2 regions of the Candidatus Syntrophocurvum alkaliphilum genome follow, and region 2 is predicted to be linked to the other one. Evidence: a T-box and tRNA genes for the amino acid it is inferred to sense, from the RefSeq annotation. Region 2 holds a T-box; the other holds one or more tRNA genes.
What was found. A T-box is a leader RNA that pairs with one kind of tRNA and senses whether it is charged. The one in region 2 lies ahead of glyQ (glycine--tRNA ligase subunit alpha), so its partner is inferred to be a tRNA-Gly.

Region 1 (6,625 bases), 160 kb from region 2:
AGAAATGATTACATCTCTAATAGATGGTGTTTCCTGCAAATAACGAAGTGCCTGATCTAACATCTCTACAGGTAGAGCCTTATCAGTAGTCCCAGCCATTCTGCGCCTAGTACAATGCCTACAATACATTGAACATTGATCCGTAACCAATAAAAGAGCTCTATCGGGATACCTATGAGTAATTCCCGGAACTGGTGAATCTACATCTTCAAACAAAGGATCATCCATATCATTATCATTATCTATTGAATTAATCTCAGTTACTGTAGGAATTGACTGTTTCCTAATGGGACACATAGGGTTCTCAGGATTCATTAGCATTGCATAATAAGGTGTTATAGCCATCCGTAAAAACTCCAAAGATTTACCAATGCCTTGTCGTTCTTCATCAGTTAAATTAACAATTTGTTCTAAATCTTCTATAGTTGTTATTCTATTTCGTAACTGCCACTGCCAACTATTCCAATCCTCCTTACTTACATCCTTATACAAAGAGGTCGCTACATAATTGCGCATTTAATTTACCTCCTGAAATCCTTTTATACTATTTTTAGTATAAAGATGTGAAATTAAGCATCAATTTTACAAAAAATATTAAATTCAAAGCAATAACTTATTTTTTAGCATAAAAAAAGAGCTAGTTTTTTCAACTAGCCCTTTTAAGAATTATCTAACAAATTTTTTGTGGATAGGTGCTTTTACACCATACATTCATATCTTCAAATCCACCTGAAATATTACAATTATTAACTAAAGTACCGGTATAACGATATCCATGTTTAGCAAAAACCATATTCATACCAAAAGAAGTACTTCTAGCAATAGTATAAAGACAATGTATATTTTTTTCAGGTAAAGTAGACTCCAAATTTTCCAAAAGTATGGATGCAAGTCCATTACCTTGTTCAGAAGAAAGTGTAGCAAAATCTGTCATTTCAGCACTTCCTACTGAATAATCTATTTCAGCAGAAGCTGCAGCTACTAACTTATCTTCAGCATTATATAACAAACCATATATAATATGATCTAATGTAGATTCAAGATAATTTGGATCACAAACTGGATATGGATATGTTGGGAAAACTTCTTTAAATAAACTTGCTAAATTATTCAAGTCTCCTGTATCCGCTGTTTTAAAACTATATCCATCTGGCATATTATTATTATTTTTTGCTTCCTCTGCTTTAGCTAAAACAGTTTCTAATACTGATAAATTTTCACTATGAGTCTTTGATTTGCCTCTATCTCCATAAAACCTTGAACATATAACAGCATTTTTCTTAAATCCAAAATAATCGTATATGACTGCCTCTGCACTAAAGCCATTATCAAGAAATAAACTAGAATTATTTTCGTCAATTTTTCCCCATACCTTACCAAACTCATTATAATTTGCTAAGTCATCAATGATACCTATAAATTCATTCATACCATCAGGATTAATAATATTAAAATCTAAAATTGAGATTCGTTCATTATATGGAGAAAAATCTAAATTAGCTCTAAAAAAATCCCCTTCTATTTCTCTTGTTATACCCCACCTAGATACATTTAACTGTTCATTGTTTTCAGTATAAATTTGTACATCATTAGTCTGTTTCATCATTATCCCTTCTTGCATTTCGTGTATTTCCTTCAGGTATAAGACTTATAGTATCATTATCATCACTATAAAGTTTCTCTAGTCCTATTATGTCCCGTTTTTTGTTTTTCTTACTATTACATATATTACAATCTGGTGGACATGTACAAGTTTGGTCTTCTGGCTCGGTATATACAGAGATTACACCTTCATAATTTCTAAGAATAGTTTTTCTTGAACCATAAGATAATAGATAATTTGGTTGTAGTGGAATTTTTCCTCCACCACCAGGAGCATCTACAACAAAAGTTGGTACTGAAAAACCAGAAGTATGACCTATTAAGGATTCTAATATTTCTACACCTTTAGAAATAGGAGTTCTAAAATGTTCAATACCTCTAGATAAATCACATTGATATAAATAATATGGTCTAACTCTATTTTTAACTAGAAGATGATTTAAATCTCTCATAATTACTGGACAATCATTTACATCCTTTAATAAAACTGATTGGTTACCTAAAGGAATACCAGCATCTGCTAACTTTCGAATAGCAGCCTTTGATTCTGGTGTAATTTCCATAGGATGATTAAAGTGAGTATTTACCCAAATTGGATGATACTTTTTAAGCATATCAACTAACTCATCATCAATTCGCATAGGAAGTACAACCGGAGTACGAGAACCAATCCTTATTACTTCCACATGTTTTATTTTTCTTAGTTCAGAAATAATTTTTTCTAGTCGCTTTGTTTCTAACAAAAATGGATCTCCACCTGATATAACTACATCTCTAATACTCTTATTTTCTTTTATATAATCAATGCCTTTTTGAATAGCAGATAATGATATAGTAGATCCTTCTTCTCCAACTTTTCTCTTTCTTGTACAATGACGACAATACATTGAACACTCATTAGTAGAAAGTAAAAGCACCCTATCTGGATATCTATGAGTTAACCCTGGTACGGGTGAATCAGCATCCTCATGTAATGGATCTTCTAAATCATAATCACTAGTATGTAGTTCTAGTTCACTAGGAATTGCTTGTATTCGAATAGGACATTTTGTGTTGCTACGATCCATAATTGATGCATAATATGGGGTAATTGCCATAGGGAAAAGATCTATTGCTTTTTTAATTTTGATTTCATTTTCCTTTGATATTTCAACAAACTTTTTTAATTCTTCTATAGTTGTTATATTATTTTTAATCTGCCATTTCCAATCATACCATTCATGATTTAAGTCTAGACTATCGACTTCCAAAGTATTAATAACTATACACCTCCAATAAATTTGAGCACCAAAAAGCATTTGCCAGTATATGCCAAAAATGGATATAAATTATAAGCTTTATGATATTATTTATTCTATTAGAAACACCTAATATATACAAATGCCATATAGATTAATATGCAATAACAAGTAGATTATTATAGGAACTATCAGGGAAAATTATAATATATATTTATTAATACTTTTATATTCTCCTAATACATACCCTAATTAAATGGCTATATTTAGGGGTGTATGAATAAAATCATGTAAAACAAATGTACTTAAAGATACTATTAGTATTATGAAGATATATTTAATTCATGACATTACACCGAGTGTCACTCGGTGTAATACTCAATTATTCAGGATATTTTTTTGAATATTTCTTAAAAGCATCCTTACCCTTAATGCTAAATTCTTGAAAAAGATTATTGAAATTGGCTAAAACAGCGGATGCATAGCTAAGTTTAAGTTTACCTTTGGCACTTGCTACTGATTCTTTATCCTTTTTATAACGACCCATCTGAACATCTTTGGGCATTTTATCACCTCCTTTAAATTAGTGTTTACTTGGTGAGTTTATATTATTAAAGCAATATGTTGGCTCATAATTTTTTTAATATGATACATAATTACTGTGAAAACTAGTGCATTGTGTTACGTTATATATTTATTTTCATATTATAAATAAAAGGGAGGAGGGGATAAAATGAAAATAAATAGAATGGTAAAAGTAATTGAAGCAAGATCATCTCGAGAACTAGAAAAACTAATTAATACATTTATATCTACAACTGATATGGAGGTAATAGAAATTAAGTATTCTATTACCAATGAGAAATTCACAGTACTAATCGAACTTAGAGAAGCACAATACTATGGATAATTCGTAAAAGAAAAATTTTAAAAAAATATTATCATGGTACTCTTGACTATACTAATGCCAGGTGATATAATTCTTAATGTTGCGGAGCTGTGGTGTAGCGGTTAACATGCCGGCCTGTCAAGCCGGAGATCGCGGGTTCAATTCCCGTCAGCTCCGCCATAAATTTACAAATGGATCTTAAAAAATATAAAATCTCTAAATTTACAATAACTATTGACTTTTTAACGAGCTCCATTTATAATGATTCTTGCACTAAAGAGTGCCTAAGCCTCGATAGCTCAGTCGGTAGAGCAGCGGACTGAAAATCCGCGTGTCGGTGGTTCGATTCCGCCTCGAGGCACCATTAGTTAAGCGGAAGTAGCTCAGTGGTAGAGCATCGCCTTGCCAAGGCGAGGGTCGAGAGTTCGAATCTCTTCTTCCGCTCCATTGATTATCTCGCGTTACAAAGGTAGCGCTTTTATTTTGCGATAAATATAACCATTGTTTTTCTTGCAATGGTCCCCCAAAATTGATATAATTAGCTTGCCCGAAATCACTATGGGCGGGTGGCGAAGAGGCTAACGCTGTGGTCTGCAAAATCACCATGCACCGGTTCGAATCCGGTCCCGCCCTCCATAGAATAAAAAATGGCAACAACAAATTAATAAGCTATCATGCCCGGGTGGCGGAATAGGCAGACGCACGGGACTTAAAATCCCGCGAGGTTAAACCCTCGTGCCGGTTCGACCCCGGCCTCGGGCACCATTATATAGGTAATTTGCTGAGACAGAGTTCTCAGCTTTTTTCTTTTTCTGTGTTTCTTTGTATTAGGTAAAAAAGTATTTAATTAAATCTTTTTTGCACCAAATTTGCACCTGAAATCATTCATTAGGAAGGTTTCTTTTATATGACATCTAGCAGTATTCATCTTGCACTATTTCTAGTAACTTATCTCTTCTATTAAATTCTGGATTTTCTAAAACCAATTCATGTAGTTTTTTTAAAATATCACCTATTTTAGGGCCTGGCTTAAAACCTAACTCCATTAAATCATACCCATTTATTTCTAAGTCAGCTATACTTAATACTTCATCACTTTCCAATATTTCTTTAACTAGCTTTTTATTATATTCAACATCACTTATAGCACTAGAATATTTACTTCCTTTAATATCAGCTATATGTAAATCAAATAAATCATCTATATTATCTGTTCCTACTCGATTTATAAATCTTTTAGCTTCAGCATGGCTTGAAAATCTATTTCTGTGCATATGTTCTTTAATTAAAATACTTACATTATTTATAGTTTTATTATCATATTTTAAACTTCTAAGTATATCTTCAGCCATTTGTGCTCCAACTTTTGGATGATTATAAAAATGACCAATATTATTTTCATCAATACTAAAAGTAACTGGTTTAGCTACATCATGTAAAAGAGCACCTAATCTAATATTTAACTTTTTAGGACTATGCTCTAATACTTCTAAAGTATGGCTAAAAACATCCTTATCATGATAGGGAGAATGTTGGTTGAAACCATATGAGTCTATTAACTCTGGTATAACATATTGCAAAAGCTCTAAACTAAATAATTGCTTAACACCATTAGCAGGATAATCTGAGAGCAAAATTTTTGAAAGCTCATCCCGAATCCTTTCGCTTGAAACATTATTAATTAAATGTGCATTTTTAAAAATACTTACTTTACTCTGCTCATCTTGCTTAAAATTTAATTCACATCCAAAACGAACAAATCGCATCATTCTAAGGGGATCTTCTTTTATCCTATCTACAGGGTCAAAATTAAACTTTATAATTATATTAAACAAATCATTTTTCCCATCACAAAAATCATAAATCTCACCATTAATATCCATAGCCAGTGAATTTATAGTAAAATCACGTTTTAATAAATTACTTTTTAACAGTTTATTAATATCCAAATTACTTTCACCACTATTAATAGAAGTAACCTCACAAGCATAGTTGCCATTAACAACTGTCAAAGTACCATGTTTTTCACCAGTACTTATAACCTTAGTAAATAGCCGCTTAATTTCATCTATTGTAGCAGTAGTAACTATATCAAAATCCTTAGGCTTTTTGTTAAGTAGGTAATCCCTTACACAACCCCCTACCAAAAAGCAATGGTTTCCAAAACTGTTAAGCTTATTAATTATAAAGTGTATTTCATCTGGTATATAAATCATTTTGCGTCACCCAGCTCATTTTTTGAAATCTTCTAATTTTTCATATTATATCAAATTTATAAATGGTTATTAGGACAAATCTATTACAATGTTTAATAAAAAATATCCACTTATTAGTAAGAATTTACTATTTTTAAGAGGTTATTGGCATATTATGGCGTATACAATTAATTATTAGATTTAATTAATTAAATGAAGTATTAATTATATTATTGTAATACATTTGTCATAGTTAAAAGAATAATTGGGTTTTATTATATAAACATAGTTATAATTTTTTCTTAAATAAGGGGGTGGGAAATAGAACCTAGGCTTTAAATAGCAATAAGTTTTCTTATCTTATGCTAAGTTGGATATATAAGATAAAAATTATATATCCTGATTAATATTTGATTATAATTTATAAAAAAACTTTAAGGGAGATGAGTATATGCAAACATATAAAATCTGCCATTAAAAGGGAAGGGACATAAAACAAGTTATTACCAAGGTTGATACAAATGACATATTAGAGGAATCTAACTTAGTTCAATTCCTCATTAAAGGATATGTAAAAATTGAATTTACAAAGGGAGATGTTTATGAAAAATAATAAATTAAACGTTTTATCAATCATGATATTAATAATAATATTCATGGTGTCAGGATGCTCTTGCTCTGATAATGGGCAGAAGAAAGAA
Region 2 (6,625 bases):
GCATCTAATATTACATAATGCTTAAAAGGTTGAATTAGTTTATGAGAAAAAAAAAGGTGATAATAGTCTTACTATTTATCGCATTATATTTTTATATAATAGCTAATCATCCTAATGACAACTTTAAAAAGCTTGGATATAATCAAGTTTTAGAAGGATACTCTGTATTAGTTTCTCGAATAGTTGATTTTGAAATAATATATGGAAAATCACTAAGAGATATTGGTAAAAATACTGATGAAATTAGTGTAAAAGTAGTCTTACCAAATAATAAAAATTATGAATATGAAATTAATGATTTCTTAACTGGGGATTGGCATGCAATAGTACAATGTTCTGCCATGGATACTTGGCATACTAGTGAATTAGGTAGTAGCTACTTACATGAAATATATAATAAAGGATACCGAGTAGTTGTTTTTGATGGTGGCCATCACCTTCCAACTATAGGGCTTAACCCTGATATAGTAATTATACCTGTAACAGCAGGTTATGCTGCTCATGGTTATATGCAAGATGGTATGAAAGTATTAACTATTAAGAAACTTTTTAAAGAAAATAATTCTAATTCGGTTTTAGTAACAATACCACGTTGGGCATTAGTTAAGACAGAATATTCACTTACAAATATAACTAAAAAAATAATTCAAGAACTTAATTATAAAGAAAACCATTCACAAGAGCTAATCGTTAACACAAAGCCTAGAATAAGCAAATTAAAAAACAACATATATGTATATATAAATAGTCACTACTACTTAAATCAAGATTTACTTATAGAGTACTGTAGGAAATTAGATATTAATAACAAAGATAAAATATATGTAGCATTTGATTATGGTGTAATAACTTTAAAAGAAGCAAACGAATATGTATCTAAACTGCAAGATGTTTTAAATACTAAGGTAGTAATAGTAAATGAGCCAATAAGAGTAAGTGATGCACTTATTAGGTGGGTAAAATAATGTATTATAACAGTAAAGTTTTAATAATTAAAAACAATGATTATAGGGAAAGTGATAAATTAGTTACTATTTTTTCTGAAAAACATGGAAAAACAAATGCGATAGCAAAAGGGGTCAAAAAACCGAGTAGTAGCCTTAGAGCATGTGTTCAACCATTTTGTCATTCTTTTTTGTTTGTAAGTAAAGGGAAAAGTTTAGATTTAATTACACAAGGGAAATTAATTGATTTTTATGGTAATTGTCGTGAAGACTTAACTTTAACCTTATATTCAATATACATAATGGAATTACTTGATAAAAGCTTAATGGAAAAAGTCGCTATTCCAAATTTATATAATAAAACAGTAGAGGTTTTAAGTTTTTTTAATAATCATGGAAGTAATAATTTAATTTTAAGATTCTATGAATTGCAACTGTTAAATGAACTTGGTTATAAACCAGTTGTAGATTGTTGTGTTGTGTGTGGTAGTAAAGAATATTCAAGTAGCTTTAGTTTGCAAGAAGGTGGAATTGTATGTAAGGGGTGTTCAAAGCAAAATAAAACAATGGGAATATCAGGGGAAGTTTTAGCATTATTAAAATTGTTTTTAAAAAATGATTTTAATATAATAGCGAGAGTAAAAGCTTCACCCAATGCTTTGAAACAATTGGAATATTTTTTTGAAAAGTATTTAGAATATCATTTAGAGAGAAGATTTAATACAAAAAATACTATAAAAGTAATTAAAAAAGCTCTCAAGCTTTAATTGACAAGGCATTAAGCTGTTGGTAAACTTAGTATTAATTTAATAAAATAGCGATGATAAAGAGTAGTAGGAAAATAAATTCTTTTAAGAGAGCTAGGGGTGCTGGGACCTAGTAAGGATTTTTCCGAAGGCACTTTTGAGCTACAGGAAGAAAGCCAGTATGGTTAGTAAAGCCTGATTCCATGAGGTGGGTTATTAAACATAATAACCAATTAGGGTGGAACCGCGGGTAAAAACCCGTCCCTGTTATAAGGGATGGGTTTTATTTTTTGTTTTTTTAGCTAAAAAATTTTTTGACGCTAAATAGCTAAGCATTTTGCCAGCGAATGAATTCGCTTTTACGGCTATGGTGCAAATAAACATTATTTATTAGGAGGTCAAATATGAACTTTCAAGAGATTACATTAAAATTACAAAATTTTTGGGGGAAAAATGGGTGTATAATCCAACAACCATATGATATCGAAAAGGGTGCAGGGACCATGAACCCAGCTACATTTTTAAGAGCACTTGGTCCTGAGCCATATAACGTAGCTTATGTAGAGCCTTCAAGAAGACCTACTGATGGTAGATATGGTGAAAATCCAAATAGGCTTCAGCACTATTACCAGTATCAAGTAATCCTAAAGCCTTCACCAGATGATGTTATAGACTTGTATCTTGAAAGCCTAAAAGATTTGGGAATAGACCCCCAAAAACATGATATAAGGCTTGTTGAAGATAACTGGGAATCTCCAACATTAGGTGCTTGGGGTTTAGGATGGGAAGTTTGGTTAGATGGCATGGAAATAACTCAATTTACTTACTTCCAACAATGTGGTGGCTATGATTGTAATCCAGTTTGTGCTGAAATTACCTATGGAATAGAAAGAATAGCTATGTATATTCAAAATAAAGACAGTGTTTTTGATATTGAATGGGTCGATGGAATAACTTATGCTGATGTACATCATCAGGCAGAAGTAGAATTTTCACATTATAATTTTGAAATAGCTGATGTACCATCATTAGTTACAATGTTTAATATTTGTGAAAAAGAAGCTAAAAATATAGCAGCTAAGCAATTAGTTCAGCCTGCGTATGATTATGTATTAAAATGCTCACACTTATTTAATCTACTTGATGCAAGAGGTGCTATAAGTGTTACAGAACGTACAGGTTATATACAAAGAGTGCGCAACTTAGCGCGTATGGTTGCAAAGGAGTACCTAGACCAACGTCAACGTTTAGGATATCCATTATTAAAAGATGAAAATTTAAGAAAGCAATTATTACTAGATTGTTCTGAGGAGGTGCGTTCTAATGGCTAATAAAGAGTTATTATTAGAAATTGGAGTTGAAGAGATACCATCAGCATATATGGAAAAGGCTATTAATGATTTGGCTGTAATAACCCAAACCAAATTAAAAGATAATCGTATTGAATATAAGGAAATTAAAACTTATGGCACACCACGTAGATTAGTACTCTATATAAATGGTCTTTTAGATAAGCAAGAAGATGCTTTAATAGAAAATCGTGGTCCTAAAAAAGATATAGCATATGATAAAGAGGGTAACTTTTCTAAAGCAGCACTAGGTTTTGCTCGGGGACAAGGAATAGAGGCTAGCGAACTAGAGATTAGAGAGGTATCTGGAGTAGAGTATCTTTTTGCAGTTAAAACTGAGACAGGTAAGAAAACAAGTGAAATATTACCCGAATTATTAAAAGAAATAATATACTCTATATCATTTCCCAAATCTATGCGTTGGGGTTATTTTGCTACACGATTTGCACGTCCAATTAGATGGATATTAGCAATTTATGATGATAACAAAATTGATATAAACATAGAGAATGTAAAAAGTGAAAACTTTACTTATGGACATCGCTTTTTATCAGAAGGAAAATTAGAAATACAAACTATTGCCGATTATTTCAATAAACTTAAAAACAATTTTGTAATCCTAGATCAAAATATTAGGAAAAATATGATATGGGAACAAATAAATTCTGTAGCAAAAGCTAATAATGGACAACCAATGGATAATGACGAATTACTAGAGGAGGTAACTCATTTAGTTGAATACCCTACAGCCTTTTATGGTAACTTCTCTGAATCTTATTTAGAAGTGCCACCAGAAGTATTAACTACAAGTATGATAGAACACCAAAGATATTTTCCGGTATTTAATGTTGATGGTAAGCTATTACCGGCATTTATTGGTGTTAGAAATGGAACTGATTACAATATCGATGAGGTGAGAGCAGGTAATGAAAGAGTATTAAAAGCTCGTTTAGAAGATGCACTTTTCTTCTGGAAAGAAGATACCAAAAAACCTTTAGCTGATTTTGTTGAGGCATTAAATGATGTTTTATTCCACGAACGTTTAGGAACTATATTTGACAAAGTTAAAAGAATTAAAAATTTGGCTATTTATTTAGGACAAGAATATAGTTTAGGTTCGAAAGAAAATTTAGAAAGAGCTGCTTTATTGTGCAAAGCTGATTTGATCACTAGTATGGTATATGAATTTCCTGAGTTGCAAGGGATTATGGGAAGATATTATGCTATGGAAAGTGGTGAAAATCAAGAAGTTAGTGAAGCAATATTTGAACACTATCTACCACGATTTACAGGAGATGAATTACCAAGAACAGAAACTGGTACAGCACTTAGTTTAGCTGAAAAAATGGACAATTTAGTAGGTAGTTTTGCCATTGGTATAAAACCAACTGGTTCGCAGGATCCGTATGCACTTCGAAGACAGTCACTGGGAATTGTTAACATTATAATTGAAAATAACTTAAAAATTGATTTAAAGAAATTTATTACTCAAGCATATAATGAATTAGAAGCAATTAATCCTGATTTAAGTTTAGAAGAAACTGTTACTGACGTTTTTGAATTTATTTTGCAAAGAATGCGTGGTATCTTATCAGAAACAGGTATGACGTATGATGTTGTAGATGCAGTTATGGAAGTACCTGCTAGTGATTTGACTGATATACATCTTAGAGCTCAAGTAGTACAAGAATTTAAAAGATCAGATTTATTTGAGGATTTTATGGTTGTATATAATCGCTCCAACAATTTAACCAAAAATTGGGAGCAAACACACATTAAACTTGAACTCTTAGAAGATGAAAGTGAAAAAGAACTCTATGAAATTTTTATTAAATTAGAGCAGCAAATAAAAGAAAACATAGCAAATAATCAATATTTAAAATCACTTGAATTATTATCAAAACTCAGACCACAGTTAGATAAATTTTTTGATTCAGTTATGGTGATGACTGATAATGAAGAACTAAAGGCTACGCGACTAGGTTTGTTAAAATCAATTAGTATTCTGTGTAACACCACCGCATATTTTGTTAAAGTAGTTCAATAAAAAAAAGTAGAAATTCAAACAGAGTTTTATTATTATATATAGTATATATAATTTGTTGTATTTTACCCAAAAAGTATAGCATATTGGGTGGTGAATAATGATTGATTTAAATGATAGGCAAGAGAAGATTTTAGGGATAGTAAAGGAAAATGGACCAATAACAGGAGAAAAATTAGCTGAGCTATTAGATGTTACACGAGCTGCACTCCGACCGGATTTGGCCGTGTTAACTATGTCGGGTTTTTTGGAAGCAAAACCACGAGTAGGTTATACCTATAAATCAGAAGGAGTAGAAAGTGAAATAAGAAGAGTTCTAAATTTATATAGGGTTAAGGATATTCAGTCACGTCCGGTTGTAGTTAAAGAATCGTGTAGCATTTATGATGCTATAGTAACTTTATTTATTGAAGATACGGGTAGCATATTTGTTGTTAATGATGATAATTTCTTAACTGGAATAGTATCAAGAAAAGACTTTCTTAAGACCACCTTAGGTCAGGCTGATATTCACATGGTACCTGTAAGTGTAATTATGACTCGCATGCCTAATATTATTACAACTTCAGGTGATGAAACTGTTGTAGAGGCAATAAAAAAAATAGTAGAACATGAAGTTGATAGTTTGCCTGTAGTCAAGTGTTATATAGACTTTGATGATGAAGAGAAGCTGGAAGTTGTAGGGAGAATTACTAAAACTAATATTGCTAGATTATTTCTTGATTTAGCAAACAAAAAAGACGAGGGGGGTTAAATCTTGGCAAATAGTTTACCAGGGATATATATAGTATCAGACTCAATCGGTGAAACAGCTGAGATGGTAGTAAGAGCTGCAGCTACACAGTTTAATTCTGGCAAAATGGAAGTTAGACGTGTTCCTAATATATCCGATACTGATACCCTGCAAGAAGTAGTACACCAAGCGGCCGAAAACAACTGTTTAATAGCATATACATTAGTAATTGATAACTTAGCAGAATTTTTAAAGGCTGAAGCTAAGATCCACGGTGTTATTTGCATAGATGTGTTAGGTCCAATGGTAGATGCAATTAAAAGTATTAGCAGTTTAGAACCAAAAAGAGAACCAGGTCTTTTGCGAAAAGTTGATGAAATGTACTATCGTCGTGTAGAAGCTGTTGAGTTTGCTGTTCGTTATGATGATGGTAAAGACCCTCGTGGAATAGATTTAGCTGATATAGTTTTAGTAGGCATCTCTCGGACTTCAAAAACACCTCTATCTATGTATCTAGCTCACAAGCGCATAAAAGTTGCTAATGTACCATTAGTACCTGAAGTAACTCCACCAAGTGAATTATTTAAAGCTGTAAAAGGTAAAGTCATAGGTCTTACAATTAAACCTGAACAGTTAAACTATATCAGAACTGAAAGACTAAAAACACTAGGGTTAAAGGCCCATGCTAATTACGCTGATCCTTTAAGAATAGAAGAGGAAATAGAATATTCAAATCAAATTATGAGAAAATTAGGCTGTCCTGTTATCGATGTGACCAACAAGGCAGTTGAAGAAACATCTAGTAAGAT

Region 1: it has a tRNA-Gly gene. The T-box ahead of glyQ (glycine--tRNA ligase subunit alpha) is inferred to sense a tRNA for this amino acid. The anticodon was not compared.

The regions. Positions count from the first base shown of each region.
Region 1 covers NZ_CP046457.1:1,234,324-1,240,948, reverse strand. Annotated here, with positions in the region: gene kamA (lysine 2,3-aminomutase) at 1-516, opposite strand, end outside; gene ablB (putative beta-lysine N-acetyltransferase) at 671-1,621, opposite strand; gene kamA (lysine 2,3-aminomutase) at 1,590-2,852, opposite strand; gene SYNTR_RS05980 (hypothetical protein) at 3,223-3,405, opposite strand; gene SYNTR_RS05975 (hypothetical protein) at 3,574-3,750, shown strand; tRNA gene SYNTR_RS05970 (tRNA-Asp) at 3,834-3,909, shown strand; tRNA gene SYNTR_RS05965 (tRNA-Phe) at 4,018-4,093, shown strand; tRNA gene SYNTR_RS05960 (tRNA-Gly) at 4,102-4,176, shown strand; tRNA gene SYNTR_RS05955 (tRNA-Cys) at 4,290-4,365, shown strand; tRNA gene SYNTR_RS05950 (tRNA-Leu) at 4,406-4,494, shown strand; gene SYNTR_RS05945 (CCA tRNA nucleotidyltransferase) at 4,644-5,945, opposite strand; gene SYNTR_RS05940 (hypothetical protein) at 6,527-6,625, shown strand, end outside.
Region 2 covers NZ_CP046457.1:1,396,688-1,403,312, reverse strand. Annotated here, with positions in the region: gene deoC (deoxyribose-phosphate aldolase) at 1-25, shown strand, start outside; gene SYNTR_RS06830 (hypothetical protein) at 42-965, shown strand; gene recO (DNA repair protein RecO) at 965-1,711, shown strand; T-box leader at 1,756-1,959, shown strand; gene glyQ (glycine--tRNA ligase subunit alpha) at 2,095-3,021, shown strand; gene glyS (glycine--tRNA ligase subunit beta) at 3,014-5,086, shown strand; gene ccpN (transcriptional regulator CcpN) at 5,184-5,837, shown strand; gene SYNTR_RS06805 (pyruvate, water dikinase regulatory protein) at 5,841-6,625, shown strand, end outside.